One region of the Micromonospora sp. NPDC004704 genome, then DNA from elsewhere that is predicted to be linked to it. Evidence: predicted binding sites of a transcription regulator. Region 1 holds the regulator's gene; the other holds the start of a gene.
The links. Region 1 encodes HspR, which represses chaperone genes until heat shock. Its sites were predicted from a motif close to TTGAGTNNNNNNNACTCAA; they were not measured.

Region 1 (3,409 bases):
GTCTGATCGACGGGCTGCTCAACGCGCTCCCCGGCGCCGCGTTCGCGCTGCTGCTCGGCTGGGGCTGGCTCTCCGCCGTGGTGCTCGCCGGGATCACCTGGGTCTCGTCGTCCGGCGTGATCGCCAAGGTCCTGGCCGACCTGGGTCGCCTCGGTAACCGGGAAACCCCGGTCATCCTCTCGATCCTGGTCATCGAGGACCTCGCGATGGCGCTCTACCTGCCGCTGGTGACCGCCCTGCTGGCCGGCATCGGGCTGTTCGGCGGGGCGCAGGCGCTGGCCATCGCGGTCGCCACGGTCATCGTGGTGCTGGTCGTCGCGATCAAGTACGGGCACATCATCTCCCGGATGTTCGCACCACAGGATCCGGAGGCGCTGCTGCTCGGCGTACTCGGGCTGACCCTGCTGGTCGCGGGCCTCGCGGCAGGACTGAAGGTCTCGGCGGCGGTCGGCGCCTTCCTGGTCGGCATCGCGCTCTCCGGGCCGGTCGCACACCACGCGACCGAACTGCTCTCGCCGCTGCGGGACCTCTTCGCCGCCGTCTTCTTCGTCTTCTTCGGGCTGGCCACCGACCCCGCCGACATGCCGCCGGTACTGCTGCCGGCGCTGGGGCTGGCCGTCGTCACGATGGGCACGAAGGTGCTGACCGGCTACCTGGCCGCCCGCCGGGTCGGGATCGCCCTACCGGGGCGCTGGCGTACGGGACTCGCACTCATGCCACGCGGCGAGTTCTCGATCGTCATCGCCGGACTGGCGGTCACCGCCACCGGCGCCGGGGTGGTGATCGAACCGCAACTCGCCCCGCTCGCCACGGCGTACGTGCTGATCACCGTGGTCAGCGGTCCGATGCTGGCCCGGCTGCCGGACATGCGCTGGTTCAAGGACTGGTTGCGACGCAAGGCTCAGGCGTCGGCGCTCAAGCCGGCACCGGCAGTCGACTGAATCGCCCCGGTACGGGGGACTCTCCGTACTTTTGACGTAACGGCTTGATGAAATGGCACGTCAGGGTTCTTCCCCAGATCGGCGGCGGCACGCTACCGTGTCGCCGCAGCAGGTGGTGGTGCGCGCGGGACGCTGAGTGTCCCGCGCTCGCGAGAGCGGAAGGTCGGCCCGGTGAGCGTGCAGCAGACCGCGTTCCAAGGCTTCTCCAACCCGGTGGACCCGTCTCCCACCGAGTTGCGTGCCTGGGCTTACCAGCCCGATTCGGTGCCCCTGCAATCCATGCCACAGGACTGGGACCTGCTGGTCTCCGGTGACCGGCTGATCACCACCCTGTTCGACCTGGCGATGGACCGGTCCTGCCCGGCCCGCCGGTTCGCCCTGCACTGCCTCTACATCTACGCGGCCGACGGCATCCGGACGAAGTTCCGTGCCCACCCCAAACGGCGGCTGCGCAAGCTGGTCGAGCAGGCCGAGCAGGGCGGCGACGAGCAGATGCAGGTCTGGGCGCACAACAGTCGGGTGCTGCTGGCCAAGCCGGAGCTGTTCAACTACCACGACTGGTGCGAGGGCGGCCTGGTCCGCCAGAACCGCCGCCTCGCCTGACCGAGCGACCACCACCGGCATGTGCGCCCCGAAGCGGCCGGCACCCCCCATTCATCCTGCCCCCACCCCACCCTACCAACGCGACGATCTTGCAGTTGTGGTGGTTCACAAGCGTGGACGAAATACGCGAATTGGGGCGCCACAACTGCAAGATCGTCGCGAGGGTGGGGCGGGGCGGTACGGGCCGGGACCCCCCGTGGATCCCGGCCCGTGCCGGCATCCTCAAGGTAGGGCAGCGCCCCGCACTTCCGGGGGGAAATGCGGGGCGTGGTGGTATCCGAACGGCTCGAACGGGTCGGGTCAGCGGGGACGGGGGCGCCAGACGACCAGGGCGGTCGAGACCTGGTTGGTCGGTACGAGGTCGCGGCGCGGGAACGGGCCACTGGCCGCTGCGGCCTCCAGCTCGGCGACCCGCCGGTACGCGTGCTCCAGCTCGGCTTCCATCTGCGCCATCCGCTGCTGCAACTCGTCGACCAACTGCTCCAGGCCGATGATCCGCTTGATGCCGGCGAGGTTGACCCCGTCGTCCTGACTGAGTCGCTGCACCTCACGCAGCAGGGCGACGTCGCGCACGCTGTAGCGCCGCCCACCGCCGGCCGCCCGGCCGGGCTGGACCAGCCCCATCCGGTCGTACTGGCGCAACGTCTGGGGGTGCATTCCCGCCATCCGCGCCGCCACCGAGATCATCAACACCTTGGCATCGGACGACGTCTCGACCGAGATGATGAATTCCTCAGTCATCGCCACTCACCTCCGCATCACGACCGCTAGTTAACTCGACGCACCCGGGCGTCGAGATGTTCCCGACCGGCCGGAGGAGTCTGCTTGGCGAACAATTCCAATGCTTCACGGGCCTCGGGAGAGACCTGCGCCGGCACCGTGACCTCGACCGTCACCAGCAGATCGCCGGCCTGGCCGTCGCGGCGGGCGACACCCTTGCCCCGGGCCCGCAGGGTCCGGCCGCTCGGTGTGCCCGGCGGCACCCGCAGGGTCACCGCACCGTCCATCGTGGGCAGCCGCAGGTCGGTGCCGAGCACCGCCTCGGCGATGGTGATCGGGACGGTCAGTGTGAGGTCGTCACCGCTGCGCCCGAACAGCTCGTCGTTGCGTACCTTGACCAGCACGTAGAGGTCACCGGCGGAGCCGCCGCGCTCGCCCGGCTCACCGCGCCCGGCAAGCCGGATCCGCTGGCCGTCGGCCACCCCACCCGGGAACCGTACGTTCAGGGTGCGGGTCTTGGTCACCCCGCCGGTGCCGAGGCACTCGGGGCACTTCTCCTCAACCACCGTGCCGACGCCCTGGCACTCGCGGCACGGCTCGGAGAAGCTGAACGAGCCCTGGTTGCGGGTGACCACACCGGCACCGTGGCACTGTGGGCAGGCCCTCGGCTGGGTGCCGGGCTTGGCACCGTCGCCGTGGCAGGTGTCGCAGACGCCCGGCGCGCGCAGGGTCAGGGGCAGGGTGACCCCGCGTACGGCGTCGTTGAAGTCGAGTACGACCTCGGCCTCGACGTCGCGCCCCCGAGCCGGGCCACGGGCCCGTGGCGGCGCACCGGCGGCACCGCCACCGGAGAAGATCGAGCTGAACAGGTCGGAGAACCCGGCACCGCCGAACCGACGGTCTCCGGCACCGCCGGCACCCGCCTGACCGGCGTTGCCGAACAGGTCCGACACGTCGAACGGGTAACCGCCGGCGCTCGGCTGGCCGCTGCGGGCGTTGCGTCGGAACGCACCCGAGCCGAACAGCGAGCGCATCTCGTCGTACTCCCGGCGTTTGCGCTCGTCGGAGAGGACGTCGTACGCCTCGGAGACGGTCTTGAACCGCTCCTCGGCCTGCGGGTCACCCGGGTTGTGGTCCGGGTGCGA
Region 2 (3,409 bases), on a different contig from region 1:
GCCGTCCTTGGGCACCGCACCCGCCGGTACGTGCAGGTGGATCCGGCGTCCGGCCAGCGCGTTCGGGTCGAGCCCGAACTTGCGGCCGTTCGAGCGCAGGTACGACAGGGCGATCTGCGCCGACTCCTTCATCACGTCGCCGAGCTGGCCGGTCAGGGTCAGCCCCGGCTCGCCCTCCATGCTGGTCGCCTCGATGAAGAGCACATCGCCACCGGCACCGGTCACCGCCAGACCCGTAGCCACGCCCGGTACGGCGGTGCGCTCGGCCGACTCCGGGGTGAACCGGGGCCGTCCCAGGTAGGTCTTGAGGTTGTCGGTGTCGACCCGTACCGGTTCGTCGGTCGTGGCCAGCGCGACCGCGACCTTGCGCAGGATCCGGGCCAGGGCCCGCTCCAGTTGCCGTACCCCCGCCTCGCGGGTGTACTCGGCCGCGACCTGGCCCAGGGCCTCGTCGCTGACGCTGAACTCCTCGGCGGTGAGGCCGGCCCGCTCGAGCTGCCGGGGCAGCAGGTGGTCGCGGGCGATGGCGACCTTCTCCTCCTCGGTGTAGCCGTCGAGCGTGACCAGTTCCATCCGGTCCAGCAGCGGGCCGGGGATGGAGTCGACCACGTTGGCGGTGGCCAGGAAGAGCACGTCCGAGAGGTCGAGGTCGACCTCCAGATAGTGGTCCCGGAAGGTGTGGTTCTGGGCGGGGTCGAGGACCTCGAGCAGGGCGGCGGCCGGGTCACCGGCGTAGCCCGCGGAGATCTTGTCGACCTCGTCCAGGAGCACGACCGGGTTCATCGAACCCGCCTCGCGCAGTGCCCGGACGATCCGGCCGGGCAGCGCACCGACGTAGGTGCGCCGGTGACCCCGGATCTCCGCCTCGTCGCGGATGCCGCCGAGCGAGACCCGGACGAACTTGCGGCCGAGCGCGCGGGCGACGGACTCGCCGAGGCTGGTCTTGCCCACCCCGGGCGGACCGGCGAGGGCGAGCACCGCACCGGAGCCACGGCCGCCGACCACCTGCAGGTTGCAGGCGGCCCGACGGTTGCGCACGGCCAGGTACTCCAGGATCCGGTCCTTCACGTCGCTCAGTCCGGCGTGGTCGGCGTCGAGTACCTCACGGGCCGAGGCCAGGTCGGTGTTGTCGTCGGTCCGGGTCGTCCAGGGCATTTCCAGTACGGTGTCCAGCCAGGTGCGGATCCAGCCGGCCTCCGGGGAGGCGTCACTGGCCCGTTCCAGCCGACCGACCTCGCGCATGGCTGCTTCGCGTACCTTGTCGGGCAGGTCGGCGGACTCGACCCGGGACCGGTAGTCGGCCGAGCCGTCCGGCTCGTCCTCGCCCAGTTCCTTGCGGATCGCGGCGAGCTGCTGGCGGAGCAGGAACTCGCGCTGGGACTTCTCCAGACCCTCCCGTACCTCCGAGTTGATCTGCTCGGTGACCTCCTGCTCCGCGACGTGGTCGCGAACCCAGCCGACGAGCAGTTCCAGTCGGGTGGTCACGTCGGGCGCGGAGAGCAGTTCGGTCTTCTGGGCCAGGGTGAGCCACGAGGCGTACCCGGAGGAGTCGGCGAGTTCGGACAGGTCGGTCATCCGCTCGAGGGCGTCGATGACCTGCCAGGCGCCGCGCTCCTGGAGCAGCGACGTGGTGAGGGCCTTGTACTCGCGGGCGAGTTCCTTGGCCTTGCCGGTCGGCGCGGGCTCGTCGAGCTCGGTCGCCTCGACCCAGAGCGCCGCTCCGGGTCCGGGCACGCCGGAACCGATCCGGGCCCGGGACATGCCACGGACCACGGCAGCCGGCTCGCCGCTAGGCAGCCGACCGACCTTCTCAATCAGGGCGATAACGCCCATAGAGCCATATTCCCCGTCCACCCGGGGCACCGCAAGAACTTTCTTGTCACCCGCCGCGCGAGCGGCGTCGACGGCAGCCTGGGTGCTCGGGTCGAGGGTCACCGGGATGACCATCCCGGGCAGCAGGACTGCGTCGGTCAGGGGCAGAACCGGAAGAGTTGCCATCGAACACCTGCCATCGTTTGAGTTGAGCCTGTACGACTCAAGTAACAAACCGTGCCCCGTGTTCCGTGTTGTGGCGCAGGCCACATCCGGGCCGGCGACGACCGGTCTGATCGTTCCCGGACGCGTCGACAGCCATCGGCCGGCTTCGCTGAGCGCACCTGTAACCTGCTCTGGTGAGCCAGCCGCCCCTCGACAACCAGCGGCAGGAACCCCGCGCGTTCGCGTACGGGCGAGGTAACCAGGCGGCGGGCCGCTACCGCTCGGCGGTCCCCCGCCCGGCGGACCCCTCGCCCACCGCCGCCGTTCCTGTCCGGATCGGCGCCAACCGCCGACGCATCTGGCTCCTCGCGTTGCTGCTGGTCCTGACGTTGGGGGTGGGAGCGGCCACGTTGAGCGCCGTATTCGCCGGTCAGACCCCGACCGCGCTGGCACCGGACGGTGCCGCCAGGGCGCCGGTGCAGGTCGCGCCGCCGGCACCCCCCACGCCCCGGACGACAACCCGACCGACCACCCCCGCGCCGCCGGCCCAGCCCCGGCCGCAGATCGGAACCACCCGGAGCGCGACCACGGCCACCACCTCGCCCATCGTCCAACCCGTCGTCGCGCCGACCCCGGAGCCCGGCCGGGGCGGTGCCGTCGTCTACCGGAACTGCAACCAGGCCCGCCGGGCGGGTGTCACGCCGCTGCACCGGGGCGATCCCGGCTACTCGGCCAGGCTGGACCGGGACGGCGACGGCATCGCGTGCGAGAAGGACAAGGACTGAGCCGGCCCGTACGGCATCGGCCCGGCCACCGGACGGCGCAACGCCGGTCGACGATCCGCTGCCCAGCGGCTCCGATCGGCTGTTTGTTGACCGCCCGTCCGACCGTCTCTAGGGTCCATAGAGGAATCCATCCTCACGATTCGCACGGGGTTGGCCGGAAGCTACGTGTTTTCGGCCGGATCGGGAGCACCAGATGCGTAGAAAACTTGCCGTTGTCCTGGCCGCCGCCATGTTGCTCACCGCCTGCGGCGGTGGTGGAGACGGCGAGAGCACCGACAGCGGGGCCGGGGACCAGGCCACGAAGATCACCGTCGGGGTGATTCCGATCCTGGACGTGGCGCCGATCTACCTGGGCGTCCAAAAGGGATTCTTTGCCGACCGCAAGCTCGAGGTCAAGCTCGAACTGGCCCAGGGCGGTGCCGCCATCGTCCCGGCCGTACTCTCCGGCCAGTTCCAGTTCGGGTTCAGCAACAACACCTCGCTGCTGCTCGCACAGACCCGCGGGCTCCCCCTCAAGATCGTGGCGCCGGGTCCCTCCTCCACCGGCACCCCGGGCAAGGACTTCGCCGGGGTGGTCGTGCCGGAGAGCAGCCCGATCAAGTCGAGCGCCGACCTGTCCGGCAAGTCCGTGGCCATCAACACCCTCA

Region 2: the regulator HspR is predicted to act here: its motif matches at 2,021-2,039, upstream of lon (endopeptidase La).

What each region holds. Positions count from the first base shown of each region.
Region 1 covers NZ_JBSGCD010000005.1:83,368-86,776, reverse strand. Annotated here, with positions in the region: gene ACWEFB_RS08565 (cation:proton antiporter) at 1-941, shown strand, start outside; gene ACWEFB_RS08560 (hypothetical protein) at 1,113-1,544, shown strand; gene ACWEFB_RS08555 (heat shock protein transcriptional repressor HspR) at 1,845-2,285, opposite strand; gene dnaJ (molecular chaperone DnaJ) at 2,312-3,409, opposite strand, start outside.
Region 2 covers NZ_JBSGCD010000011.1:225,082-228,490, reverse strand. Annotated here, with positions in the region: gene lon (endopeptidase La) at 1-1,998, opposite strand, end outside; gene ACWEFB_RS18135 (excalibur calcium-binding domain-containing protein) at 2,172-2,762, shown strand; gene ACWEFB_RS18130 (ABC transporter substrate-binding protein) at 2,956-3,409, shown strand, end outside.